DNA from 3 places in the Micrococcus sp. M4NT genome. Region 3 is predicted to be linked to each of the others. Evidence: predicted binding sites of a transcription regulator. Region 3 holds the regulator's gene; each other region holds the start of a gene.

Region 1 (9,763 bases), on a different contig from region 3:
GGGGTCCGAGGACGGGCCGGTGCTGGTGGTGGTCACGAAGGGGCCTTTCGAGACGGGGGTTTCCGTGATTCTATGCCCACGGGGTGGTGCGCCGGGGATGGGTGCGTCGGCGGTCACAGGGTCGGGCGGGTCCGGGTGGAGGACCGGAGACGGAGGTCGGCATGGGGGCGCCCCGATGCTGTGACGGTCGGGGCGGTCCCGTGAGGTCCGCCATGATTCGCGCACGGGCCGCCGGCGAGACCGACGTCACGCCCGAGTCACAGAACGCAACCCGTTTCGTCGTCGTGCTAAGCGCCCTCCTAGCCTCTCCCGGTGAGCACAGCACAGACCTCCCCCGCACCGGCCGCGCGACGCCGGCTCCCCGCCTGGATGACCAACTTCGGCTGGCAGATCGTGGCCGCCCTCGTCCTCGGCCTCGTCCTCGGCCTCCTCGCCCGCGGCATGGGCCACACCGAGGAGAACCCGACCTGGCTCGGAGAGATGCTCGACCTGATCGGCGGCATCTACGTGACCCTCCTGAAGGCCGCGGTCGTCCCGCTGGTCTTCTTCGCCGTCGTCGCCTCCATCGCCAACCTCGCCCAGGTGACCAACGCGGCCCGCCTGGCCGCGAAGACCCTGCTGTGGTTCGCGATCACGAGCCTCATCGCCGTGCTGGTGGGCCTCGCCGTGGGCGTGATGCTGCAGCCCGGCGTCGGCACCGGGCAGACCGCCCCGGACTCATACAACGCCCGCGACGTGGGCTGGCTCGACTTCGTGACCTCCATGGTCCCGGTCAACTTCCTCGGCCTCACCGTGAAGGCGTCCACCAACGACGCCGGCGCCGTCGTCGCCTCCCCCACCTTCAACGTGCTCCAGGTGCTCGTCATCTCGATCGCGGTGGGCGTCGCCGCCCTCAAGGTGGGTGAGAAGGCCGAGCCGTTCCTCGCGTTCTCCCGCTCGATGCTGGCCATCATCCAGAAGGTCCTGTGGTGGATCATCCGCCTCGCACCGATCGGCACCATCGGCCTGCTGGGCACCGCCGTGGCCTCCTACGGCTGGTCCACCATGGGCACGCTCGTGAAGTTCGTGATCGCCATCTACATCGGCCTCGCCCTCATCATGCTCGTGGTCTACCCGCTGCTGGCCCGAGCGCACGGCCTCTCCGTGCGGCAGTTCTTCTCCGGCGTGTGGCCGGCGTTCCAGCTGGGCTTCGTCTCCCGCTCCTCGCTGGGCACCCTGCCCGTGACCCAGCGCGTGGCCGAGCGGAACTTCGGCGTGCCCACCGGCTACGCCTCCTTCGCCGTCCCGCTGGGCGCCACCACCAAGATGGACGGCTGCGCCGCCATCTACCCCGCCATCGCGGCCGTGTTCGTGGCGCAGTTCTACGGCATCGACCTGAGCCTCGGCCAGTACGCGCTGATCGTGCTCGTCTCCGTGCTGGGCTCCGCGGCCACGGCCGGCACCACCGGCGCCACCGTGATGCTCACGCTCACCCTCTCCACCGCGGGCCTGCCCCTCGAGGGCATGGCGCTGCTGCTCGCCGTCGACCCGATCGTGGACATGGGGCGCACCGCCCTGAACGTCTCCGGCCAGGCGCTCATCCCGGCCCTCGTGGCCAAGCAGGAGGGCATCCTGGACCAGGCCCGCTACGACGCCGAGCGCGGCGACGTGATGGCCGACGACGACGCCGAGATCGTCGAAGCCCGGGCGCAGGACCGCGCCGACACGCAGGCGCCGATGGTCGGGGTCGACACGCGTCCCTGACGCGGCCCCTCGCTCGACGCGCTGATCAGGGGAGGAGGGGCCATGGCCCCTCCTCCCCTGGCCTATCCCCACGTCGGCGACTCCCTCGGCGCGCTGCCCGGTGGTCCCGAGCCCTCTCCCCCGCGACCCCCCCTGGCGCAGGACCTCATCACGCGGCGGTCCGTCACGGCGCCGGGTCCGACGTCCCGGACCGCCATCGATCCCGTTGCGTCAAGGGACGCGGCCGCGGAGCGCCCCGGTGCGCCAACGGAAGCGGGCACAGGTGCGGAGGCGCGAAACGGCCCGTCATCTGCGCGCGCAGATGACGGGCCGTCGTCGTGAGGGAGCCGGCCCTGCCGGCGACGTCACTCAGCTCAGTGCTGGTGGCCGTGCTCGCCCTCGTCCTCGGGCTTGTCCGCCACGAGGGTCTCGGTGGTGAGCACGAGCGCCGCGATGGACGCCGCGTTGGCCAGCGCGGAGCGGGTGACCTTCACGGGGTCGATCACGCCGTCGGCGAGGAGGTCGCCGTACACGCCCGTCTTCGCGTTGTAGCCGTGGTTCGGCTCCAGCTCGGCGACCTTGGAGACGACGACGTAGCCGTCCTCGCCCGCGTTCTGGGCGATCCAGCGCAGCGGCTGCTTGAGCGCCTTGCGCACGATCTCCACGCCCGCGGCGGCGTCCCCGGTGAGGGCCTGCACGTCGGCGTCCTCGTCCAGGACGGAGAGGGCGTTGATGAGGGCGGTGCCGCCGCCGGCGACGATGCCCTCCTCGAGCGCGGCACGCGTGGAGGACACGGCGTCCTCGATGCGGTGCTTGCGCTCCTTGAGCTCCACCTCGGTGGCGGCGCCCACGCGGATCACGCCGATGCCGCCGGCGAGCTTGGCGAGGCGCTCCTGCAGCTTCTCGCGGTCCCAGTCGGAGTCGGTCGCGGCGACCTCGGCCTTGATCTGGGAGACGCGGGCGTCCACGTCGGCCTTCTCACCGCCGCCGTCCACGATCGTGGTGTTGTCCTTGGACACGGTGATGCGGCGGGCGGTGCCGAGCACGTCGAGGTCGGCCTGCTCGAGCTTCATGCCGAGGTCCGGGGAGACCACCTGGGCGCCGGTGAGGATCGCGATGTCCTGCATCATGGCCTTGCGGCGGTCGCCGAAGCCCGGGGCCTTCACGGCCACGACGTTCAGGGTGCCGCGGATCTTGTTGACCACGAGGGTGGACAGGGCCTCGCCCTCGACGTCCTCCGCGATCACGAACAGCGGCCGGTTGGACTGCAGGACCTTCTCCAGCAGGGGCAGCAGCTCCTGCACGTTGGAGATCTTGCCGGAGTTGATGAGGATGTACGGGTCCTCGAGCACGGCCTCCTGACGCTCGGCGTCGGTGACCATGTACGGGGACAGGTAGCCCTTGTCGAACTGCATGCCCTCGGTGACGTCCAGCTCCGTCGAGGTGGTGGAGGACTCCTCGATGGTGATGACGCCGTCGGTGCCCACGGTGTCGAAGGCGCGGGCCAGCAGCTCGCCGACCTCGTCCGACTGCGCGGAGATGGCGGCCACGTGGGCCACGTTCTTGCCCTCGACCGGGCGGGCGTTCTCCAGCAGGCGCTTCTCGACGGCAGACACGGCCGCCTCGATGCCCTTCTTGACGTCGTTCGGCGCGGCGCCGGCGGCGACCTGGCGCATGCCCTCGTTCACGAGGGCCTGGGCCAGCACGGTGGCGGTGGTGGTGCCGTCGCCCGCGATGTCGTTGGTCTTGGTGGCGACCTCCTTGGCGAGCTGGGCGCCCATGTTCTCGTAGGGGTCGTCCAGCTCGATCTCACGGGCGATCGTGACGCCGTCGTTGGTGATGGTGGGTGCGCCCCACGCCTTGTCAAGCACCACGTTGCGGCCCTTGGGGCCGAGCGTCACCTTGACGGTGTCGGCGAGCTTGTCGATGCCGGCCTGGAGGGCGCGGCGTGCGTCGTCGTTGAATGCCAGCTGCTTGGCCATGACGGACGCTCCTTTCGGTTCAGGAAGTCTTCGGGGAGTGCGGGACGCGTCGGGCCCGGGGCGGCGCACCGGTGGGGTGCGCTCCGCTCACCGGGCCCGACGCGCGGGGGTCACTTGGTGACGATGGCCAGCACGTCGCGGGCGGAGAGGACGAGGTACTCCTCGCCGCCGACCTTGACCTCGGTGCCGCCGTACTTGGAGTACAGGACGACGTCGCCCTCGGCGACGTCCACCGGCACGCGGCTGCCGTTCTCGGCGACGCGGCCCGGGCCCACGGCCACGACCTGGCCCTCCTGGGGCTTCTCCTTGGCGGTGTCCGGGATGACGAGGCCGGAGGCGGTGGTCTGCTCGGCCTCCAGCGGGCGGACGACGATGCGGTCCTCGAGGGGCTTGATGGCAACGGACATGCTGCACACTCCTTCTTGTTCGACGTGCGGGCCGGCGACAGGGCCGCCGAGTCTGCGTTGACGTGGTCTCAGGGGGTGCCACGGGCGTGGAGACCCTCCGTCGTCGCGGTGCCGCAGGGTCCATCCTCGGGCGTTGGCACCCGGTACCCCCGAGTGCCAGTGTCGACTCTACTCCGGGCCTTGGCACTCCTTCAACACGAGTGCCAGCCGCGTCCGGGGGCGGGGTCCGCTCGCCGACTCGCCGCGCGGCTCGAGTCGTCAGCGCCCACTCCTGCCCCTTGCCGTATGAACCCGGTTCCAGGGTGGTCACAACACGCCGTCTGCAAGAAGTTCAGGCGGCGTGTTGCGACCAGCCTGCGGGGGGCCGGGGCGGGGCGGGGCGGCAGGGCCGGGGCCGGGACGGGGCGGGAGGGCCATAGGGGTCGTCGGGAGGGAGGCGGGGCCACCCTCCCCCGGAGCGGACACGCAACGCCCCCTGCACAGCGACCGACGGCGGGCTGCCCCATCCCCAGATGTGCTCGCCGCGAGCGTCGCACGGTCCCGCTGCGCCGAGGCTTCGGCCATGTCGCCGACGACGCCCTCGGGCCTTCCTCCCCTGCCTCCTGCGTTCACCACAGCTGAAGCGCGGACAGCGGGGGTGCCCCCTCAACGGCTGCGACGCGCTGACCTCTCCACTCCCCTGCACGGCGTGCGGGTCCGCGCGGAGTCTCCCGGCCCGTCATGGGCGGACGTCGGCCTGGCCGAACCGGGCCACGGATGGAGCGGTGCTGTCCTCGCCGCCCTGCTGCGCCGACGCGGTGCGGCGGTGCTCTCCCACGACACCGCGGCTCATCTGCACGGCATGCCGACCCCGCACGCCGCGGCCCCCTCCAGCCTCGTCCACGTCACGCTCCCGCCGGGGCAGCGGCTGCGGCGCGAGGGCGTCGCCCCGCACCGTCGGGATCTTCCAGCGCACCACGTGGGTGCCGTCCACGGGCTGCGGGCCACCACGCCGGAGCGGACGTGGGCGGACCTGTGCACGCGCGGCGCTCCGTGGACGCCGGAGGACCTCATCGCCGCCGGCGACCACCTGCTCGCCCGGCCCTGGTCGCGGCGAGGACGAGGCAAGCCGGCGTCGACTCCGGAGGGGCTGGCCGCCGTCGTGGAGGCGCTGGGTGGTGTACCGGGCATCGATGCGGCGCGACGGGCGCTGGCGCAGGTGCGCGTGGGGTCGGACTCTCCCCTGGAGACGCGTGTGCGGCTCGATCTGATCGCTGCGGGGCTGGGCGAACCCATCCTGCAGTTCCGCCTCGACGCCGCCGATCCCCAGTGTCCCGAGGTGGACCTGTACTACGCCGACGGCGCCGTCGCCCTCGAGTACGACGGCGCGCATCACCTCGCGCGGGAGCAGCAGGCCCGGGACGCCCGGCGGGACCGCTGGCTCCTCGCGCGGGGGGTCGCTCCCCTGCGGGTGACGGTCGAGGATCACCGTGAGGCCTGCCGACGGCTGGTCGAGGTCATTCTCGAACGGCGGGCAGCGGGGCATCGCATCGACCCGCGCGCGGAGTCCACCTCGCAGAGTGGTCACGACGCGCCGCCTGCAGAGAGTTGAGACGGCGTGTTGTGACCACTCTGGGAGGGTGTGGGCGTCTCTGGGAGGGTGTGGGCGTCTCTCGGAGGGTGTGGGCGTCGGATGGAGGGACCGGAGACCACACGGGCGGCCGACGGCAGCTCCAGCCCCGCCCAGCCCCGCTCAGTAGTAGACGGCGAGCGGGCCGGCCGGCCCCTCCACCACGTGGCACGGCGTCTTGAAGATCCGCTCGAGGACCTCGGGGCGCATGATCTCGTGGGGCGAGCCCGTCTCCACCACCTGGCCGTCGCCCATGGCCACGATGTGGTCGGCGTAGTGCGCGGCGAAGTTGATGTCGTGCAGCACGATCACCACGGTGCGGCCCAGCTCGTCGGCGGCGCGGCGCAGCTGCTGCATCATCTGCACCGAGTGCTGCATGTCCAGGTTGTTCAGCGGCTCGTCGAGCAGCACGTACTCGGTGTTCTGCGCGAGCACCATGGCCACGTAGGCACGCTGACGCTGGCCGCCGGAGAGCTGGTCGAGGTAGCGGTTCTCGAACGGCCCCAGGCCCAGGAAGTCCACGGCCTCGGAGATGTGGCGCTCGTCGTCGAGGGTCAGCCGCCCGCGGGAGTACGGGTACCGCCCGAAGCCCACGAGCTGCCGCACCGTCAGGCGCGTGATGAAGTGGTTCTCCTGGCGCAGGATGGACAGGGTCTGCGCGATCCGCCGCGACGGGGTCGCGGTGATGTCCTGGCCGCCCACGGCGATCGTCCCGGCGTCCGCGTCCTGAAGCCGCCCGATCATCGTCAGCACGGTGGACTTGCCCGCGCCGTTGGGTCCCACGAGGGCGGTGATGCCCCCGGCGGGGATCTGCAGGTCCACCGGACCGATGCACACCTCGTCACTGTGGCGCTTGGTGACGCCCCGCAGTTCGATCACAGCCGACCCTTTCTCATCACGACGATCAAGAAGGTGATGCCGCCCACGAGCTCGATGACCACGGTGACCGCACCCCCCGCGTAGAAGACGTGCCGCAGCACGAAGTAGGCGCTCGCGAGCACGGCGTAGCCGGCCAGTGCGGCCACGGGCAGCACGAGACGGTGGTCGTACGTGTCCGTGATGGAGTACGCCAGTGTGGCCACGAGGAAGCCGAGGAACGTCATCGGCCCCACCAGGGCGGTGGTCATGGCCATGAGCACGGAGACGAGCAGCAGCGTCCCCATGAGCTCCCGACGGTGGCTCAGCCCCAGGTTGGTGGACACGTCGGCGCCGAGGGCCACCACGTTCATTCGCCGCGAGCGCAGCCACAGCAGGAGGCACACCACGACGACGATCGGCGCGGCCACCGCCACGTACTCGGTGCGCGCGTTGGAGATGTTGCCGAACAGGCGGGCCGAGAGCACGTCGAACGAGTTGGGGTCCAGCAGGCGCTGCATGAAGGTGCTCAGCGCCGCCAGTCCCCCGCCCAGGACCACGCCCACGAGCAGCATCAGGTGCATGCTCCCGTACGGCCGGGAGAGCAGCCACGAGTACAGGGCGGTGGCCAGCACCACCATGAGCGCAGCCTGGGCCAGGAAGGGCCCGGTCCCGCTCACCACGGCGACGCCGGCAGCCCCCAGCGCGTATACGGCGGCGGTCTGCACCGCCACGTAGAGGGCCTCGAAGCCCATGATCGAGGGAGTGATGATCCGGTTGCCGGTGGCGGTGTGGAAGCTGACCGTGGCGAACGCGTGGCACAGGGCCACGAGGGCGATCACCCCGATCGCGTCCACGCGCATCCCGGCGATGAGCCAGAACGCGCGGGAGCCCGGCGTCGCCTCATTGCCCCACAGCAGGATGCCGGCCGTCGCGGCCAGCCCGACGACGGCGAGCACCGCCACGGTCACGAGGTACCGGGTGCGCTCGGCGCGGGTGACGAACGGGCCGGACGCGCGAGCGCGGTCGGCGAGGGGACCGGCGGCGGTGGAGCCGCGGCGCAGTCCCGGGACGGTGCGGGCCTCAGCCATGCTTGGCCTGCCTCAGGAGCAGGGCGAGGAACACCACGGCCCCCACGACGCCGAGGATCAGGGAGATCGGCACCTCGAAGGGCATGATCACGGTGCGCCCGATGACGTCGCACACGATGACCACCCAGATGCCCACCATGACCACCCACGGCAGGTTGGTGCGCAGGTTGTCCCCGCGCACCATGGAGACGATGTTCGGGACCACGAGCCCCAGGAAGGGCAGGGCCCCGATCACCACGGTGACCACGCCCGTGGCCACGGACACCATGGCGACGCCGGTGAAGACGACCGCCTCGTAGTTCAGCCCCACGTTCGTGGCGATGTCCTTGCCCAGCCCGGCCACGGTGAAGCGGTCAGCGATCACGAAGACCGCCACGCACACGGCCAGCACGATGAACAGCAGCTCGTAGCGGCCGCGCACCACGGAGGTGAAGGAGCCGGCGAACCACGCGCCCATCTGCTGGAGCATGTCGGTCTGCAGCGCGAGGAACGTCGAGGCCGAGCCCACGACGGCGCCCATCATGATGCCCACGATCGGCACGATCAGGGAGGAGGAGAGCCGCACGCGGCGCAGGAACAGGAAGAAGACCATGGTGCCCACGAAGGCGAACAGCACGGCGCCGACCATGCGGGTCATGATCCCGGCGCCCGGGATGAGGAGCATGGTGACCAGCAGCCCCAGCCCCGCCCACTCGGTGGTGCCGGTCGTGCTGGGCTCGACGAACCGGTTCTGCGTCATGAGCTGCATGATCAGCCCGCACATGGCCATGGCGGCGCCGGCCAGGATCAGCGCGATCGTGCGGGGCACGCGCGTGATGCCGAACATCTCCGCCCCGCCCTCCGCGCCGAGGTCGTAGACCCCCACGAAGAGGGAGAGGACGGTGAGCGCCACGGTGATCGCGGCGCCGGCGAGCAGGGGCCACGTGCGCTGCCAGCGCGAACGCTCGGGGCGCAGGACGGCGGGAGGGACCCAGCACACGCGTTCGCCCGGACCCGCCGCGAGGGGCTGGGTCCGGGCGTCGACGGTGCCGGTGGGCGACTGGGTCACCGGGCGCCCTCGAAGGCGTCCGCGAGATCCTCCATGATCGTCGTGTAGTTCTGGATGTCCTCGGCCACGTACAGGTCCGCGGGCAGGTGGACGATGTGGCCCTCCTTGACGGCCGGCACGTCCTTCAGCGCCTCGGACTGCTCGATGAGCTCCTTGGCGGTGGCGTTCTCCTCGCCGATCGCGGCGTCGCGGTCCATGACGATGATCCAGTCCGGGTTGGAGGAGGCGATGGCCTCCACGGAGATGTCGTCGCCCTGGTGGTTGTCGGAGCCGGACTGCTCGAGGGCGGGGGTCAAGCCCAGGATGTCGAAGAGGGGGCCGATCGAGCGGCCCGTCGACGGCGCGACGTAGGCGAGGTCGCCGCCGGTGGCGATCAGGCCCATGACCGTCTGCTCCGGGTCGTACGCCTCCTTGGCCCGCTCGACGGCGGCGTCGAAGTCGGCGTTGAGCTGCTTCGCCTCCTCCTGGTGGCCGGTGGTGTCGCCCAGGAGCGTGGTCAGCTCCTTGAGGCCCTCGTCCAGCGGGGTCTTCACGGGGTCGAAGTCGGTGTCCACGATCGCGGCGTCGCCGGTGAGCTCGTCGATCTCGGCCTTGCGGTCCCGGAAGCGCTGGCCGTTGAGGACCACGTCCGGCTCGGCGGTGACGAAGGCCTCCATGTCCGGCTCGCGGTGGTTGCCGATGTCCTTCACGTCCGCGTCGTCGAGGTACGACGGGCCGCCCTCGCCCTTGTACATGATCTGCTTCGGGGCGGCGCTCAGCTCCACTCCCCACTCGTCCAGCGTGCGGAAGGTCCGGTTGTCGGTCGCGATCACGGAGTCCACCTCCTGCGGGAGGGTGATCTGCGCACCGGACATGTCGGTCACGGTGGCGCCCGCGGCGACGCCCTGCGCGGAGCCGGCCGACGAGGAGACGCCGGCGCCGTCGGCGGCCGAGCTCATCCCCGCGGAGCCGTTGGAGCCTCCCGCGGAGCAGCCGACGAGGGCGAGGGCGGCGACCGAGGTCAGGGCGATCGCCGACAGGCGAGGGGAGTGGGGGGCGCGCTGCATGGT
Region 2 (9,763 bases), on a different contig from region 3:
ACGCGGTGCTCGCGACGGGTCAGGAGCTGCTGACGCGGTGGGCCGAGGAGCACCGCCACTACCACTCCCCCGCGCACCTGCTCGCCGTGCTCGAGGCGCTGGACGAGCTCGACGCCGCTGGTGAGGACCTCGGCGCGGACCCCCGCGCCGTGCGTCTGGCGGCCTGGTTCCACGACGCCGTCTACGCGGCGGACCAGACGGCCGACCCCGGCCAGGACGAGGCGGACTCGGCCGAGCTCGCCCTCCACCTGCTCGGCGATCCGCGGCTGCGGGTGCCCACCGCCCTCGTCGCCGAGGTCGAGCGGCTCGTGCTGCTCACCGTGGACCACCGCCCAGCCCCGGGCGACCCCGCCGGGGCTGCTCTGAGCGACGCGGACCTCGCGGTGCTCGGCAGCTCCCCCCAGGGGTATGACCGCTACGTCGAGGCCGTGCGCGCGGACTTCGCGCACGTCGCTGACGCGCACTGGCGCACCGGGAGGGCTGCCGTCCTCCAGCACCTGCTCTCCGCCGAGCACCTCTACGCCACCGCCACCGGCCGCGCCCGCTGGGAGCAGCCGGCGCGTCTGAACCTGCGCCGCGAACTGGAGGCCCTGCGCTCCTGAGCCGACACGGCGAGGCCCGCCTCCCCGGATCGGGAAGACGGGCCTCGCGTGCTGGGCGCCCGGGAGGACCGGGCGGGCTCAGCGGGTGGTCACATCATGCCGCCCATGCCGCCCATCGGGTCCATGCCCTCGGCACCGCCGGCCGGGTTCTTCTCCGGCTTGTCGGCCACGACGGCCTCGGTGGTGAGGAACAGGCCCGCGATGGACGCGGCGTTCTGCAGGGCGGAGCGGGTCACCTTGACCGGGTCGTTGATGCCCGCGGCCAGCAGGTCCTCGTACTCGCCGGTGGCGGCGTTCAGGCCGTGGCCGGCCTCGAGGGTCTTGACCTTGTCCGCCACGACGCCCGGCTCCATGCCCGCGTTGAAGGCGATCTGCTTCAGCGGGGCCTCGATGGCGACCTTGACGATGTTCGCGCCGGTGGCCTCGTCGCCCTCGAGCTGCAGGCCCTCGAACGCCTTCGCGCCGGCCTGGATCAGGGCCACGCCGCCGCCGGCGACGATGCCCTCCTCCACGGCCGCCTTGGCGTTGCGCACGGCGTCCTCGATGCGGTGCTTGCGCTCCTTGAGCTCCACCTCGGTGGCCGCGCCGGCCTTGATGACGGCCACGCCGCCGGCCAGCTTGGCGAGGCGCTCCTGGAGCTTCTCGCGGTCGTAGTCCGAGTCGGTGTTCTCGATCTCGGCGCGGATCTGGGCCACGCGGCCGGCGATCTGCTCGGCGTCGCCGGCGCCCTCGACGATGGTGGTCTCGTCCTTGGTGATGACCACCTTGCGGGCGGTGCCCAGCAGGTCGAGGGTGGCGTTCTCCAGGGAGAGGCCGACCTCGGAGGAGATGACCTGGCCGCCGGTGAGGATGGCGATGTCGGCGAGCATGGCCTTGCGGCGGTCGCCGAAGCCCGGAGCCTTCACGGCCACGGACTTGAAGGTGCCGCGGATCTTGTTGACCACCAGCGTGGCCAGGGCCTCGCCGTCGACGTCCTCGGCGATGATCAGCAGCGGCTTGCCGGACTGCATGACCTTCTCGAGGATCGCCACCATGTCCTTCACGGTGGAGATCTTGGAGTTCACGATGAGGATGTAGGGATCCTCGAGGACGGCCTCCTGGCGGTCCGTGTCCGTGACGAAGTAGCCGGAGATGTAGCCCTTGTCGAACCGCATGCCCTCGGTGAGCTCGAGCTCGAGGCCGAAGGTGTTGGACTCCTCGACGGTGATGACGCCCTCCTTGCCGACCTTGTCCAGCGCCTCGGCGATGAGGGCGCCGATCTGCGGGTCGGCGGCGGAGATGGACGCGGTGGCGGCGATCTGCTCCTTGGTCTCGATCTCGCGGGACGCGGAGAGCAGCTCGGCGGTGACGGCCTCGACGGCCTTCTCGATGCCGCGCTTCAGGGAGAGCGGATCGGCGCCGGCGGCCACGTTGCGCAGGCCCTCGCGCACGAGCGCCTGGGCGAGCACGGTGGCGGTGGTGGTGCCGTCGCCGGCGACGTCGTCGGTCTTCTTGGCGACCTCCTTGACGAGCTCCGCGCCGATCTTCTCGTAGGGGTCCTCGAGCTCGATCTCCTTGGCGATGGACACGCCGTCGTTGGTGATGGTGGGGGCGCCCCACTTCTTCTCGAGCACCACGTTGCGGCCGCGGGGGCCGAGCGTCACCTTCACGGCGTCCGCGAGGGTGTTCAGACCCTTCTCCAGACCGCGGCGGGCCTCTTCGTCGAATGCAATGGTCTTGGCCATGAGTGCATGTCCTTTCTGGACGTCACGTTCCTTGCTGGTGGCTGACCCGCACCGATGCCCGCGACGGACGGCCCGGAACGGGGCCTCACCGATGGACAGGTCCTCCTCCACGGGGGTGCCGGCCGGGGTACGACTGGCAGTCCCACCTTCGGAGTGCTAACCCCATTATGAGCACTCTCCCCGGGAGAGTGCAAAAGGCTGGGGCGTCGTCCGCCCGCATCCGCACCGGGCGGACGACACGAGGACGGCGCGCGGGTCCGCATGCACGCGACCCCCGTGGGCGCCGTCCCCTCAGGGTGGCGCCCACGGGGGTCGCACAGCGTCGGCGGACGCGCCGCCGCCGGGCTCAGCCGGCGACGACGACGGCGACGCCGTCGACCTGCAGGTTCGGGCTCTGGACGACGGGGAGGCCCAGCTCGCGGCCGACGGCCTCGGCGGCGGCCTTGTCCCCGGAGCGGTTGTACATCACGGTGGAGGCGCCCACGCGGGGGCCGCGCCAGTTCTGGGCGGACACCGACGTGAAGCCGGCGTTCTTGAGCTCCTGCGCGTTGCGGGCGGCCAGGCGGTTGATGCGGGTTGCGTTGTACACCGTCACACGGGTGCTCTTCGCCGCTGCAGCGGCACGGGAGGCCTCGGCCTTGCGGGACGCCTCGGCGGCCTGCGAGCGGGAGGCCTCGGCGGCCTGGGAGCGGGAGGCCTCGGCGGCCTGGGAGCGGGAGGCCTCGGCGGCCTGGGAGCGGGAGGCCTCGGCGGCGCGGGCGGCCTCGGCCGACGCGGCGGCGGAGCGGGAGGCCTCGGCCGACGCGGCGGCGGAGCGGGAGGCCTCCGCGTCACGGGACGCCTGGGCGGCGGACTCCTGCGCGGCACGGGAGGACTCGGCGGCCTGCGCGGCGGCGGAGGACTGCTCGGCGGCGCGGGAGGCCTCCGCGTCACGGGACGCCTGGGCGGCGGACTCCTGCGCGGCGCGCTCGGACTCGGCGTCCGGGGCGGGCCCGGTGCTCGACGCGTCCGTGGTCGCGGAGGGCGGGGCAGGCTCGGTCGAGGACGCGGCGGCCTCGGAGGAGGAGGCCGGGGCCTCGGTCGTGCTGTCCGTGGGCGCCGAGGAGGACGAGGAGTCCGCCGCGCCGGCCGTCGGGCGGTCGTCCCCGCCGGTGAGCCACGGCAGGATCACACCCAGGAACAGGCCCGCGAGCAGCACGAGCCCGGCGAGCAGCAGCAGCGGGCGGAGAGCGCCCCCGCCTGCGCCGCCGGACGCGGCGGTGGCGCCGGCGGCGGCCGGTGCGAAGGACGCGCGGTGCGCGCCGCGCTGCTCGGTGTACTCGGGGACGTCGTCGAAGCGGTCGGGCCGGTATGCCATCGGTCAGTTCTCCTGGCGGGGGGAAGCGGGAGCGGTGGACGAGGGAGTCACGGGCCTCCTGATCGCCCGACGCCGGGTGCCGCGCGTGCGCAGCAGGCGGCGGACGAGGAGGGGGCGGTAGGCCAGGGCGGCCTCGCGATCCAGCAGTCCGTTCAACACCTGATAGTAGGCGGTCGGCGCCAGCCCGAGGCGCTCCCGGATCGCGTGGTCCTTCGCGCCGGTGTGCCGCCAGGTCGCGGCCTCGAGATCGAGGACGGCCCGTTCCTGCTCCGTGAGACCGCCGAGGGGCGCGCGGGAGGCGCGCGCGGCGGCGTCGTCGGGGCGGAGATCCGGCTGAGACATGACGGCCACTCTAGTGACCGTCGCGGCCGTCGGCGCGCGGATACGCTCGGAGCATGGATCTCCTCGCACCCCTGGACCCCGGATGGGAGAGGGCGCTGGCCGCGCAGTCGGACGCCTTCGAGCACGTCGGCGCCGCCCTGCGCGCGCGCCGCGACGCCGGCGAGCACGTCCTGCCCGCGCCGGAGGACATCCTCCGGGCCTTCCGCCAGCCCTTCGACGACGTGCGCGTGCTGGTGCTGGGCCAGGACCCCTACCCGACGCCGGGCCACCCGATCGGGATGTGCTTCGCGGTGGACCGCCGTGTGCGTCCGCTGCCGCGCTCCCTGGCCAACATCTACCGGGAGCTCCACGACGACGTCGGCGTCACGCCCCCCGAGCACGGCGACCTGACCGCGTGGACGGACCAGGGGGTGCTCCTGCTCAACCGCGTCCTCACGGTGCGCGCGGGCGCGCCGGCGAGCCACCGCGGGATGGGCTGGGAGCAGATCACCGAGGCCGCCGTGCGGGCGCTGGCAGGGCGCGGCACCCCCCTCGTGGGCCTGCTGTGGGGCGCCGATGCCCGGCGCATGGCTCCGGTGCTGCGCGAGGCGGGGTGCGGCGTCGTGGAGTCCCCGCACCCCTCCCCCCTGAGCGCGCAGCGGGGCTTCTTCGGCTCGCGGCCGTTCAGCCGGGTCAACGCCCTCCTCGCCGAGGCGGGCGCGGAGCCGGTGGACTGGCGCCTCCCGGCCTGAGTCGGTCCCGCCCGCCCCGACGACGCCGGGCGGGTCCCGTCAGCGCAGGCGCGGCGGCAGCGCGCGGGGCGAGGAGTCCCGCAGGCGGTCCGTGACGGGCTTGGCCACCGTGTTGCCCAGGGCCACGCCGGCGGCGATCGCGGCGACGATGACGATCGCGTCGACGATCCCGACGATCCCGAGCATCTCCGACTGGGACTCCACGGTGAATCCGTAGAGGGAGCGGAAGATGGTCAGGCCGGGGAGCAGGAAGAGCACGCTGGGCAGCGCGACCACGAGGGCGGGAGCACCGATCCGCTCCGCCACGATCCGCGCCGTGAAGCCGATCGCGGCCGCCGCGATCGCCGGGGCGAGCCGACCGCTCGTGCCCGCCGCGGTGACCGCCGTGAAGACGAGGTAGCCCACCGCGGAGACCGCCCCGCTCGCGAGGATGGCGCGACTGCGGTTCTGCTCCACCACCGCGTCGGACATGGACGCCACCGCCACGAGGGCCAGCAGGAGCAGGAACGGGTGGCTCTCCTGCGAGGTCTCGGCGAGGTCCAGCGGCGGCAGCCCGACCATCTCCGCCACCCCCACCGCGAGCATGATCCCGCCCATGATCCCCGCGTAGACGAGCAGGGCGGAGATGAAGCGGCCGGCGGCCGTGACGGGGAACCCGTTGATCGCGTCCTGGGTGGCCGTCACGAACCGCACCGTCGGCAGGAGCATCATGATGCCGCCCGCGGTCACCACGGCGGGGTTGACGGGCACCCGGAGGGCGAACGCCACCAGGGCGATGACCGTGGCGAGGAAGGCGGCGAACATGGCGGAGAAGATCTCGGGGAAGCGGGCCCTGTCCGCCTGGACCTTGAGCCAGAACACCAGCCACGTGGAGACCATGCCCAGCAGAGCGCCCTCCCAGGAGCCGCCGATGAACGGGACGAAGCAGCCCGCGAACACGCCCGCGAACAGGACCTCGAAGAAGGGCGGGAACGGCTTGGGCCGGTGGCGGATCTCCACGAGACGGCGCTGCGCCTCGGAGCGCTCGACCTTCCCCTCGGAGATCTGCTCCACGAGGCGGTGGACGGCCACGAGGCCGTCGAAGTGCGTGGACGAGGAGCGCACCACGCGCTGCAGCGTGTACGGCACCTCGCCGCGGGAGGAGTCGGGCGCGTAGTTGAGGGAGATGGCCTGGTTGGTCAGGTCCACCTCGGTCTCCTGGATGCCGTAGGCCTGGGTCACCACGATGATCGAGGTCTCCACGTCCAGCGAGGTGGCCCCGAAGCTGAACATCGTCTCCCCCAGCTTGAGGGCGAAGTCCAGGGTGGTCCGCGCCTCGACGGAATGGTGCTCGACGTCCCTGCGCTGCTGGAGGGTGGAGCGCATCCTGCGCCCGTACGGCGAGCTCTGCAGACGCTCCACCATGGCGAGGGTCTGCGTGGGCAGGGCCTCCTCGAACACGGCGCGGTCCTGGCGCCCCCGCCGCCCTCGGCGCCGGCCCTTCTTCTCCGGCGGGCCGTGCGGGACCACCGGGTCCGGGACGGTGACGTCCGGTTCGGGGATCACGGCCGGCGCGGGCAGGGCGCCGTCGGCGTCCGCCGGGGAGAGCACCGAGGTGGGCACCTGCTCCGAGAGCGGCGGCTCGGTCAGGGGCGAGTCGGCGGCCGGGGTGGGAGTGGCGTCCTCCGCCCCGTCCGTCTGGACGACGCCCTGGTCCGGGTGCAGGCCGGGGTCTGCCGCGAGCCCGGTCTCGTTGACGGCGTCCTCGTCCAGCAGCAGCGGGTCCAGGTCCACCGCCGAGTCCGGGGCGAGCATCACCGGGGGCGCCGGCCGCCCGGGGGACTCCGCGGCGGCCGCGGGGCGGATCACGGGGATCAGGGTGGGCTCCGCGGCGGGCTCGGGGATGCGCGGGTCGAAGCGCTCCGCCTCCTGGGGGCCGTCCGGGTCCACGCCGTCCACCGTGTCCTTCCTGCGCTCTGCGCCTGGCTGCTCCTCGATCGCGGCTGGTCGCCGGTGACATCCAATCACGCCGGACGCACCTTCGGGCACGCGAAAGGGCCCTCCCGAAGGAGGGCCCCGCTGCGGTGGATCTTACTGGACTCGAACCAGCGACCTCTCGCGTGTGAAGCGAACGCTCTAACCAACTGAGCTAAAGATCCGCGCGCGTCCCGATCCGCCGTGGCGGACCGGACAACTCGCAGAACTCTACCGGATCCCCCCGGCGGGGGCAAGTCCGCGCGACGGCGGGAGGGCCGGCCGGCCCTCCTGCCGCTCGCCTCACTTCGCGGAGAGCGCGAGGTCGTCGAGGCTGAAGGCCGTCCAGGCGGACGAGTCCTCCACGCCCCGGAACTGCAGGGTCACCGTCCTGCCCGCGAAGCGGGAGACGTCCACGGTGTGCTGCACCCAGCCGCGACCCTTCTCCACGTTGGAGTGGGTCTTGAGGGTGTACGTGCCGTATGCGCCGTCGCGGACCTGCACGGACAGCTTGTCGTACGCGGTGGACGAGCTGGTCTCGGCCGAGTCGACGCGCACCCAGTAGGACAGCGTCGTGGTCGTGCCGGCGGGCACGGCCACGGTCTGCGAGAGGGTCGCGGTGTTCGCGTAGCCGAGGTTGTTGAGCACGCCGTGGTAGATCCCCGAGTGCGGGGAGACGGACTCGTACCGCGACCGGCCGGTGCCGCTCCAGCCGGTGGCCCCCGACTCGAAGCCCGGGTTTACCAGCAGGTTGCCGGAGGGCGCGGGGGCCGGCTCCACGGGAGCAGTCGGGTCGGTCGGCGCCGTCCCGCCGACGGCGGCGACGGCCGCGGTGGCGTCGGCCAGGCCGGCGCCGCAGCCCTCGGAGCAGGTCACGGGCATGGCGCGGGCGGTCGACTTCAGGGTGGACTCGACCTGTGCCGGGGTCAGGCCGGGCTGCTTCGTGAGCATGAGCGCGGTCAGGCCCGCCACGTGCGGGGTGGCCATCGAGGTGCCGTTGTAGGAGGCGTAGCCCGCGCCGGACGGCCGGGTGGTGCCCGTGTTGACCGTGGAGATGATGGAGCTGCCCGGCGCCGTCACGTCCACGGCGCTGCCGTAGTTGGAGAAGGAGGAGCGGCGGCCGGAGGAGTCGGACGCGGCCACGGTGATGGTGTTCTGGCAGTTGGCGGGGCGGGCGTTGGCGGCAGGCTGGTTCTCGTTGCCGGCGGCCACGACGACGGGCACCCCGCGACCCACGGCCGCGTTGATGGCGTTCTGGTAGGTGGTCCCGCAGGTGCCGGAGCCGCCGAGGGACATGTTGATCACGTCGGCCGGGGTGGCGTTCAGGGGGGCGCCGGGCACGGAGCCGCCCGCGGACCACACGATCGCATCGGCGATGTCGGCGAGCGAGCCGCCGCACTTGCCCAGCACGCGCACCGGCTGGATCTTCGCGTTCGGGGCCACGCCCACGACGCCCACCGTGTTCGTCGCGGCCGCCACGGTGCCGGCCACGTGCGTGCCGTGCCAGGACGAGTTCGACGGGTTGGGATCGCCGCACTCGCCGGCGAGGTACCAGTCGCCCTCGTCGGCGGGGTTGGCGTCACGGCCGTTGCCGTCACGCGAGGAGGTGGTGTTGGAGATGAAGTCGTAGCCGGCCACCACGTTGGCGTTGAGATCCGCATGGGAGGTGATGCCGGTGTCGATCACGGCGACGATCGAGCCGGTGCCCGTGGTGCTGTCCCACGCCCCCGGCACGCGCATGCCGTTCACCCCGGTGAAGCCCCACTGCTGCCCGTAGTACGGATCGGCGGGGGTGAGGCCGCTCGCGGTCATGATGGCGTTCGGCTCCACGGCCTCCACCAGGCTCGAGGCCTTCAGGTCCGCCATGAACGCGGCGGACGCGGAGGGGCTGAGCTTCTCGTCCGTGGCGATCACGTGGGAGCCGAGCGCGGTCTCGCGCAGCTCCTTCACAGACACGCCCGCCTCCTTCGCCGCCTTGCCCCACGCGAGGGCCCTGCCCTTCGGGCCGGAGACGGACGCGGTCTCCTTGTAGGTGACGATGAAGGAGTCGTAGCCGTCCGCGTTCGGGTCCGCGGCGGTGGACGCGCCCGTGCGCGCCGGGGCGGAGGCCGCGGGGCGTGAGGCGTCGGGGGCGGCGTCGACGGCGACGGCCGGCGAGGCGCCGAGGGCGCTGCCGGCCACGACGGCGGCCGCGAGCAGGGCGCCGAGACGACGCGTGCGGGAGGGGGGAGAGGGCGTCATCGTGCTGCTCCAAGAGGGGACGGGCCACCGCCTGCGGTGGAGTCCGAGGGATCGGGCACCGGGGGTGACGAGGCTCACACTAGGGCACGACGCGCGGAGTTGACCAGCACGGATGCAGAGGTCGTCGCGAGCCCCCTACCGGATTCGAACCGGTGACCCTCTGTTTACAAGGCAGATGCTCTGGCCAGCTGAGCTAAGGGGGCGGGCAGGGGGCCGGGTCCGCGCGGGCGCGGCACCGACCCCCTGAAGGATACCGGGATCAGCCCTCGATCTTGGCGGACGCCCAGTCGCCGAAGGAGTCCTCGGCGCCGTCGATGGCCCAGTTCTTGCCGTCCATGAGCACGGTCGGCGTGCCGCCGACGCCGGCGGCCTTGGCCTTGGCGGTCGCGTACGCCACGGCGGGCCGGTAGGCGTCGTCCTTCACGCAGGAGGAGATGTCCGCGCCGAGCTCCTCGGCGCGGTCCACGAGCTCGTCGTCGGAGATGCCCTTGCCCCCGTGCTGCTGGTAGGCCGCGAACAGGCCCTCGACGAAGGCGTTGTAGGCCTCGGGCTTCTGCTCGGCCACGCAGTACGCGGCGTTCGCGGCGCGCGCCGAGTAGTTCTGGTTGCCCGGGGTGCTGAGGAAGTCGACGATCCGGTACTCGACGGTCGCCTTGCCCTCGTCGAGCCACGTGTTCAGCTGCTCGGCGTTGCTCTTCTCGAACTCGGCGCAGTGCACGCAGTTGAAGTCGGCGTACACCACCACGTGGTGGGGCTCCCCGTCCGCGGGCGCCTCGGCGCCCGGGACGCTCTCCGGCTGGCCGCCGGCGCCCT
Region 3 (8,350 bases):
CCACGGGCGACGCCGACGCCCCGGCCCGCGCCATGATCTTCGACTCCGTGTACGACACCTACCGTGGCGTCGTGACCTACGTGCGCGTCATGGACGGCCGGCTCTCCCCGCGGGAGAAGATCCGGATGATGTCCACGGGCGCGGCCCACGAGCTCCTGGAGATCGGCGTGTCCTCGCCGGAGCCCCACCCCTCCCAGGGCCTGTCCGTGGGCGAGGTGGGCTACCTCATCACGGGCGTGAAGGACGTGCGCCAGTCGAAGGTGGGCGACACGGTGACGAATCACGCCAAGCCCGCCGCCGCGGAGATCGGCGGCTACGAGGACCCCAAGCCCATGGTGTTCTCCGGCCTCTACCCGATCGACGGCTCCGACTACCCGGTGCTGCGCGACGCCCTCGACAAGCTCAAGCTCAACGACGCCGCGCTCGTCTACGAGCCGGAGACGTCCGTGGCGCTGGGCTTCGGCTTCCGCGTGGGCTTCCTGGGCCTGCTGCACCTGGAGATCATCCGGGAGCGCCTCGAGCGCGAGTTCAACCTAGACCTGATCTCCACCGCGCCCAACGTGGTCTACGAGGTCACGAAGGAGGACAAGGAGGTCATCACCGTGACCAACCCCTCCGAGTACCCCGAGGGCAAGGTCCTGGCGGTGCGGGAGCCGATGGCCTCGGCGACGGTCATCGTGCCGAGCGAGTTCATCGGCGCCGTCATGGAGCTGTGCCAGGCCAAGCGCGGCAATCTCAAGGGCATGGACTACCTCTCCGAGGAGCGCGTGGAGATCCGCTACTGGATCCCGCTCGCGGAGATCGTGTTCGACTTCTTCGACCAGCTCAAGTCCCGCACCAAGGGCTACGCCTCCCTGGACTGGAAGGCCGACGGCGACCAGGTCGCCGACCTCGTCAAGGTGGACATCCTCCTGCAGGGCGAGCAGGTGGACGCGTTCTCCTCGATCACCCACCGGGACAACGCCTACGCGTACGGCGTGATGATGACGGGCAAGCTCAAGGAGCTCATCCCGCGTCAGCAGTTCGAGGTGCCGATCCAGGCGGCGATCGGCGCGCGCATCATCGCGCGCGAGAACATCCGGGCCATCCGCAAGGACGTGCTCTCCAAGTGCTACGGCGGCGACATCTCCCGCAAGCGCAAGCTGCTGGAGAAGCAGAAGGAGGGCAAGAAGCGCATGAAGATGGTGGGCCGAGTCGAGGTCCCGCAGGAGGCCTTCATCGCCGCACTGTCCTCGGACGGTGCCGAGCAGGCCAAGAAGTAAGTGCCCGCCCTTCCCCTGGGCATGCCGGTGCCCGACGACGGCGCCCTGCCCGCCGACGTCGGCGCGCGGGTCCGCGCGGCCGCGGCCGCCGGTGCGCCGCGGACGTTCAGCCTGTACGTGCACGTGCCGTTCTGCACCGTTCGTTGCGGCTACTGCGACTTCAACACGTACACGGCCGTGGACCTCGGCCCGGGCGCGGCCCGCGGCGACTACGCCGAGACGGCCATCGCGGAGCTCGCCTTCGCCGAGCGCGCCCTCGAGGCCTCCGGCGTGCCCGCCCGCCCGCTGCACACCGTGTTCTTCGGCGGCGGCACGCCCACGCTGCTGCCGGCCTCCCACCTCGTGCGGATCCTCGCCGCGGCGCGGGAGCGGTTCGGGATCGTGCCGGGCGCGGAGGTCACCACCGAGGCGAATCCGGACACGATCACCCCGGAGTACGCCGCCACGCTCGCCGCGGGCGGATTCACCCGGCTCTCGGTCGGCATGCAGTCGGCCGTGCCACACGTGCTGGCCACACTGGACCGCACGCACCGTCCCGCGTCGGTGCCCGCCGCCGTCGCCGCGGCCCGCGCGGCCGGCCTCGAGGTCTCCCTGGACCTCATCTACGGCACGCCGGGGGAGTCGCTCGAGGACTGGCGCGCCACGCTCGAGACGGCCGTCGCCCTCGCGCCGGACCATGTGAGCGCGTACTCCCTGATCGTGGAGGAGGGCACGAAGTTCGGGGCCCGGGTGGCCCGCGGCGAGGTGGACGACGTCGACCCGGACGACCAGGCCGACAAGTACGTCCTGGCCGACCGGATGCTCGCCACGGCCGGCTACCGCTGGTACGAGGTCTCCAACTGGGCGCGGGACCCGGAGGGGACGGGCGTCCACCGGGCGCGGCACAACGTGGCCTACTGGGAGGACCAGGACTGGTGGGGCGTGGGGCCCGGCGCGCACTCGCACCTGGCGGGCGTGCGCTTCTGGAACGCGAAGCACCCCGCCGCGTACGCGCAGCGCCTGGCCACGGGCGTGACCCCGGCTGTGGGCCGGGAGATCCCCGATGCGCCGGCGCGCCGGCTCGAGCGGGTGATGCTCGCCGCCCGCACGTCCACGGGACTGGGCCTCGCCGAGGTGGAGGAGGGGTTCGCCGCGGCCGGCGACGACGGCGCCCGGCTGCGGGACCTCGTGGCCGCCCTCATCGCGGACGGGCTCGTGGACGGCCGTGCCGCCCAGTCCGGGCGGATCGTGCCGACCCTCGAGGGGCGGCTGCGCAACGACCGGATCGTCCGGGACCTGGCCGGCTTCTGACGCCGAGCGCGGTGCGGCTCAGCGCAGGACGCGCAGGTTGAACGGGTAGCGGAAGGGGCGGCTCTTCGACACGTTCGCGGCCCCCATGACGCCGTAGCAGGACATGGCCACCCAGGTGAGGGCGCCGAGGATCGCGAGAATCGGCCCGATGACCGGGAGGGCGCCCAGGAGCAGGAAGAGCACCACCAGCAGCGTGGGCGGCACGGAGAAGTTCAGCGCTTCCTTGGCCTCCTGAGCGGTGAACGGTCCGCGGTCACGGTAGCGCAGCCACACGAGCAGCGGTCCGAGACATCCCAGCGCCACGCTCAGGTGCCCGAAGGCGGCGCGGTCTCGGTCCTGCTTCGCGCTGAGGGGTCCGCCCTCGGTGCCGGCGGAAGCCACCCAGGCCGCGGCACGGGGCTGGCCGGTCTGCGGCGGGGTGGTGTTCACGGCGGATCCTCCTGAGGGGCGGCAAGGTCCCGGCCGCACGGGGCGGGCGCGGGGCCCGATCAGTGTAGCGCGGCGACGGGAGGCGGAGCCGGCGCCCCGGCGTGCTCAGCCACGGTCCTCCGCGGTGAGGAAGTCGATGAGCTCCTCGACCCGGCCCAGCAGGGACGGCTCGAGGTCCGCGTACGTGGTGACGTGGGAGAGCAGCCGCTTCCAGCCCAGTCCGGTGGCCTCCTTCGTGCCGTGGGGCCAGCCCAGGCCCTTCAGCACGCCGGTCTTCCAGTCCTGGCCGCGCGGGACCACGGGCCAGGCCTCGATGCCGAGCACGGCGGGCTTGACGACCTGCCAGACGTCCACGTAGGGGTGGCCCAGGATGAGCACGTTGCCGGCCGCTCCGGGCACCCGCATCGCCTCCGCGGCGATCCGCTCCTCCTTCGAGCCCGTCACGAGGTGGTCCACGAGGATGCCCAGGCGGCGCCGGGGGCCGGGGGAGAACTCACGGATCGCCCCGGCCAGGTCGTCCACGCCGTGCAGCGGCTCCACGACGATCCCCTCGAGGCGCAGGTCCTCGCCCCAGACCTTCTCGACGAGCTCGGCGTCGTGCACGCCCTCCACCCAGATCCGCGACGCGCGGGCGGTGCGCGCCCGGACCCCCTCCACGCGGCGGGATCCCGACGCCGTCCGGGCGGGCGCGCGCGAGGCCGTCGTCGTCGCGGGGGTGAGGGTGACGGGCTCGCCGTCGATCCAGAATCCGCCGCCCAGGGGGAAGGAGCGGCGGACGCCGCGGCGGTCCTCCAGGACCACCACGTGCACGCCGCCGGAGCGCTCCGTGCGCACGACGGCGCCGGTGAACCCCGAGCCGACGTCCTCCACCACGACGCCGGGGGAGGCCGGCACCTCGGGGGTGCGCCGCGCCGGCGGTCGGGTCAGGGAATCGTGGCCCGCGGGGCCCCACGTGCTCCAGTCCATGTCGGGCACGGTACCAAGGGCGGTAGGATTGGCACTTGGATGTGGCGAGTGCCAGACATCGGAGGGAAGGAGACCGTCATGACGGAGCAGCCGCGCCGACTGCAGGTGCTCCAGGCCATCGTGGAGGACTACGTGGCCCTCAGCGAGCCCGTGGGCTCCAAGGCCATCGTCGAGCGTCACGCGCTGGGCGTCTCCTCGGCCACGGTGCGCAACGACATGGCCGCCCTCGAGGAGGAGGGCCTGATCGTGGCCCCCCACACCTCCGCGGGGCGGGTGCCCACGGACAAGGGCTACCGCGTGTTCGTGGACCGCATCTCCGAGGTCAAGCCCCTCTCTCCGGCCGAGCGCCGAGCCGTGCAGGCACTGCTGGACTCGGAGCAGGACACGGAGCACATGATGGAGGCCACCGTGCGCCTCCTCGCCCAGCTGACCCACCAGGTGGCCGTCGCCCAGTTCCCGCACGAGGACGGCTCGACCGTGCGCCACCTCGAGCTCGTCTCCCTGACGCCCACGCGCGTGCTCGCCGTGCTCATCCTCTCCACCGGCCGGGTGGACCAGCGGGTGGTCCCACTCGAGCGTCTCGTGGCGGAGGAGGACCTCGCCGCGCTGCGCCTGCTCCTGCTCCAGGCGATGATCGGCCGAGGGGCCGGGCAGGCCGCCGCCCTGCTGGACGCAGCCGTCACGGGTGTGCCGCCGGAGCAGCGTCCCACGGCGGACGCGCTCGTCAGCGCGGTGCGCAGCCTCCTGGAGGCGGGCCGACAGGACCGGATCGTCATGGCGGGCACCGCCAACCTGGCCCGCTCCACGGGGGACTTCGGCGCCTCGATCGGACCGATCCTGGAGGCCCTCGAGGAGCAGGTGGTGCTGCTGCGCCTGCTCACGGAGATGGAGCAGGACGCGCACGGGGTGTCCGTGCGGATCGGCTCCGAGAACGCCGGCTCGCTCGCGGACACCTCCGTGGTGGCCGCCGCCTATGGGCCGGGCGCCGTCGCCAAGGTGGGCGTGGTGGGCCCCACGCGCATGGACTACCCCGGCACCATGGCCTCCGTCCGCGCGATCGCCCGCTACCTCTCCCGCATCCTCACCCCCTGACCTCGACGCCCGCGTCGACCCCGACCCCCGCGAAGGAAGTGCCCCCACCGTGTCCGACCACTACGAGACCCTCGGCGTCAGCCGCGACGCCAGCACCGAGGAGATCCGCCGCGCGTACCGCAAGCTGGCGCGCACCCACCACCCGGACGTGAACCCCAGCCCGGAGGCCGCGGAGCAGTTCAAGCGCATCTCCCACGCCTACGAGGTCCTCTCGGACGAGGACAAGCGCCGCAGCTACGACACCACCGGCAACGAGAACGGCTCCGCCGGGTTCGGCGGCGGCTTCGGCGGCTTCGGCGGTGGCGGCTTCGCCGACATCTTCGAGACCTTCATGTCCGCGGCGGGCGGCGCCGGCCGGGGCCCCGCGAGCCGGACGCGCCGGGGCCAGGACGCGCTCGTCACCGCGCAGATCGACCTCAAGGACGCCGTGTTCGGCAGCGAGCAGACCCTCCACCTGGACACGGCCGTGCGCTGCGAGCGATGCGAGGGCTCGTGCTGCGAGCCCGGCACCGACCCCGAGACCTGCGAGACCTGCCACGGCCGCGGCATGGTGCAGCGGCCGATGCGCTCGATGCTCGGCACCGTGATGGCCACCGAGGCGTGCCCGGCGTGCCGCGGCTTCGGCACCGTGATCCCCACCCCCTGCACCGAGTGCTCGGGCCAGGGACGAGTGCGCACGGAGCGCCCCCTCACCCTGCGCATCCCCGCCGGCGTGGACGACGGCACCCGCATCCACCTCGCCGGCCGCGGAGAGGCCGGCCCCGCCGGCGGCCCGAACGGCGATCTCTACGTGGAGATCGCCGTGCGCCCGGACCCCGTCTTCCGCCGCGAGGGCGACCACCTGGCCACCACCGTGACGGTCCCGATGGCCGCCGCCGCCCTCGGGACGAGCATCACCCTCGACACCCTGGACGGCAAGCAGAGCGTGACCCTGGAGCCGGGCACCCAGTCCGGGCACGTGGAGACGCTGCACGGCCTCGGCGTGGGCCGGCTGCGCGGCTCCGGTCGCGGCGACCTCAAGGTGGACGTGGTCGTCACCACCCCCACGGACATCACCGGCGAGGAGCGCGAGCTCCTCACGCGCCTGGCCGAGGTCCGCGGCGAGGACGTGGTCCACGGCGCCCCGCAGCAGCGGGGCGTGTTCGCCCGCCTGCGGGAGAACCTGAAGAACCTGTGACCGCGCCGCTGTTCCACCTGGCGGCGGGGGCGCTCGAGGGAGCGGCCGCCGGGGCCACCGTGACCCTCACGGGCTCCGAGGCCCGGCACGCCGCCGCCGCGATGCGCCTTGCCCCGGGGGAGTCCGTGCTCGTGGCGGACGGCTCCGGCCGCCGCGGCCACGGGACGGTGCTGGCCGCCTCCCCCGACGCCGTCGACGTGCGGCTCGACGAGGTGGACGAGGAGCCCGATCCCGCGCCGCGCCTCGTGCTCGTCCAGGCCCTGGCCAAGGGTGACCGCGACCTCATGGCGGTCCAGGCGGCCGTGGAGCTCGGGGTCCACGCCGTGGTCCCGTGGGAGGCGGAGCGCTCGATCGTGCGGTGGAAGGGTCCCAAGGCCGCCAAGGCCCGGCAGAAGTGGGCCGACACCGCCCACGCCGCGGCCAAGCAGGCCCGCCGGGCGCGGGTGCCCGAGGTGCGCGAGCCCGTCTCCGGCACGGGCGCGGCGTCCCTGGCGCGGGAGGGACGCGTGCTCCTCGTGCTCCACGAGGACGCCGCGGACGGGCTGGGTGCCCTTCCGGAGGCCGCGTGGGCCGGGGCCGAGGAGATCGCCGTGCTGGTCGGCCCGGAGGGCGGGATCTCGCCCGCCGAGCTGGACGCGTGCCGGGACGCCGGGGCGCACCCGGTGCGGCTCGGACCCCACGTGCTGCGCGCCTCGACGGCCGGCCCCGCCGCACTGGCCGTGCTCGAGCACCGGCTCGGCCGCTGGTGAGGGGCCCGTCCCGCGCCCGGCCGTCCGCCTAGACTAGACCCGAGCATCCCGCCCCCGACCGAACAGGTGATCCGCCCCTCGTGACCGTTCCCGCCGTCCTCCCCCCGGACTCCGCAGAGGAGTCCGTCCAGTTCGAGACCGCCGACCTCATGGTCCGCGCCTTCGGTCCCCAGGACGCTCTGCTGCGCATCCTCGGCGGCGTGTTCCCGGCGGTGGGCCTGTCCGTGCGGGACCAGCGGCTCGACCTCTCCGGTCCCGCGCCGGACGTCGCCGCGGTGCGCCGCGTCGTGGAGGACCTGCGCTCCATCGCACGCCGTGACGCCGCCGTCACCCCCGAGGTGATGGAGCAGGTGGTGAACCTCGTCCGCGGAGGCCGCGTGGGCGCCGGCGCCCTGCACCTGGACTCGATCCTCTCCGGCCGCGGCCGCAAGATCCGCGCCAAGACGCTCCACCAGCAGGACTACGTCGAGGCGATCGACCGCTCCACCGTGGTGTTCGGGCTCGGCCCGGCCGGCACCGGCAAGACCTACCTGGCCATGGCCAAGGCCGTGCAGGCCCTCCAGGCCAAGGAGGTCACGCGGATCATCCTGACCCGCCCGGCCGTCGAGGCCGGGGAGCGGCTCGGCTTCCTGCCGGGCGGACTCAACGAGAAGATCGACCCCTACCTGCGCCCGCTCTACGACGCGCTGCACGACATGATCGAGCCGGAGTCGATTCCGCGGCTCATGGAGTCCGGCGTGATCGAGGTGGCCCCGCTGGCGTACATGCGCGGCCGCACCCTGAACGACGCGTTCGTGATCCTCGACGAGGCGCAGAACACCACGGGCGAGCAGATGAAGATGTTCCTCACCCGCCTGGGCTTCGGCGCCCGGATGGTGATCACGGGGGACACCTCCCAGGTGGACCTGCCCCGGGGTGTCACCTCCGGCCTGGCCGAGGCCGTGGACGTGCTCGAGGGGGTGGACGGGATCGAGATGGTCCGGTTCGACTCCTCCGACGTCGTGCGCCACGCCCTCGTCAGCGCGATCGTGGACGCCTACGACCACCAGGCAGCCGCCGACGCGCGGACCACGACGAAAGGACGCCGCGGCCGTGGCCATTGAGATCGTCAACGAGTCCGGGATCGACGTCCCGGAGCGGGACCTGCTGGGCATGGCCCGCCACGTCTATGCCCGGCTGCACGTCCACGAGCTGGCCGAGACCGCCGTGACCGTGGTGGACGCGGACCGGATGGCCCAGCTCCACGAGGAGTGGATGGACCTGCCCGGGCCCACGGACGTCATGAGCCTGCCGATGGACGAGATCACCCCCGGCGCCCCCGAGGCGCCGAGCGAAGGCGTGCTCGGCGACGTCGTGCTGTGCCCCGAGGTGGCGGCCGAGCAGGC

Evidence for each region. The regulator HrcA, encoded in region 3, represses chaperone genes, less so after heat shock. The targets are predictions, from matches to a motif close to TTNGCACTCGNNNNNNNCGAGTGCNAA.
Region 1: the regulator HrcA is predicted to act here: its motif matches at 4,292-4,318, upstream of groES (co-chaperone GroES).
Region 2: the regulator HrcA is predicted to act here: its motif matches at 2,460-2,486, upstream of groL (chaperonin GroEL).

What each region holds. Positions count from the first base shown of each region.
Region 1 covers NZ_JAMYEH010000001.1:231,050-240,812, reverse strand. The annotation lists gene guaB (IMP dehydrogenase) at 1-36, opposite strand, end outside; gene NJC10_RS01225 (dicarboxylate/amino acid:cation symporter) at 313-1,743, shown strand; gene groL (chaperonin GroEL) at 2,097-3,704, opposite strand; gene groES (co-chaperone GroES) at 3,815-4,111, opposite strand; gene NJC10_RS01210 (hypothetical protein) at 4,830-5,084, opposite strand; gene NJC10_RS01205 (hypothetical protein) at 5,070-5,702, shown strand; gene NJC10_RS01200 (ABC transporter ATP-binding protein) at 5,844-6,599, opposite strand; gene NJC10_RS01195 (iron chelate uptake ABC transporter family permease subunit) at 6,596-7,666, opposite strand; gene NJC10_RS01190 (ABC transporter permease) at 7,659-8,714, opposite strand; gene NJC10_RS01185 (siderophore ABC transporter substrate-binding protein) at 8,711-9,760, opposite strand.
Region 2 covers NZ_JAMYEH010000015.1:19,348-29,110, reverse strand. The annotation lists gene NJC10_RS10810 (DUF4031 domain-containing protein) at 1-602, shown strand, start outside; gene groL (chaperonin GroEL) at 692-2,326, opposite strand; gene NJC10_RS10800 (LytR C-terminal domain-containing protein) at 2,673-3,683, opposite strand; gene NJC10_RS10795 (DUF3263 domain-containing protein) at 3,687-4,025, opposite strand; gene NJC10_RS10790 (uracil-DNA glycosylase) at 4,079-4,756, shown strand; gene NJC10_RS10785 (threonine/serine ThrE exporter family protein) at 4,796-6,694, opposite strand; tRNA gene NJC10_RS10780 (tRNA-Val) at 6,821-6,894, opposite strand; gene NJC10_RS10775 (S8 family serine peptidase) at 7,013-8,950, opposite strand; tRNA gene NJC10_RS10770 (tRNA-Thr) at 9,080-9,153, opposite strand; gene NJC10_RS10765 (DsbA family protein) at 9,210-9,763, opposite strand, start outside.
Region 3 covers NZ_JAMYEH010000002.1:84,240-92,589, forward strand. The annotation lists gene lepA (translation elongation factor 4) at 1-1,262, shown strand, start outside; gene hemW (radical SAM family heme chaperone HemW) at 1,263-2,552, shown strand; gene NJC10_RS01870 (DUF4870 domain-containing protein) at 2,571-2,981, opposite strand; gene NJC10_RS01875 (DUF3097 domain-containing protein) at 3,087-3,947, opposite strand; gene hrcA (heat-inducible transcriptional repressor HrcA) at 4,026-5,039, shown strand; gene dnaJ (molecular chaperone DnaJ) at 5,089-6,216, shown strand; gene NJC10_RS01890 (16S rRNA (uracil(1498)-N(3))-methyltransferase) at 6,213-6,965, shown strand; gene NJC10_RS01895 (PhoH family protein) at 7,046-8,068, shown strand; gene ybeY (rRNA maturation RNase YbeY) at 8,058-8,350, shown strand, end outside.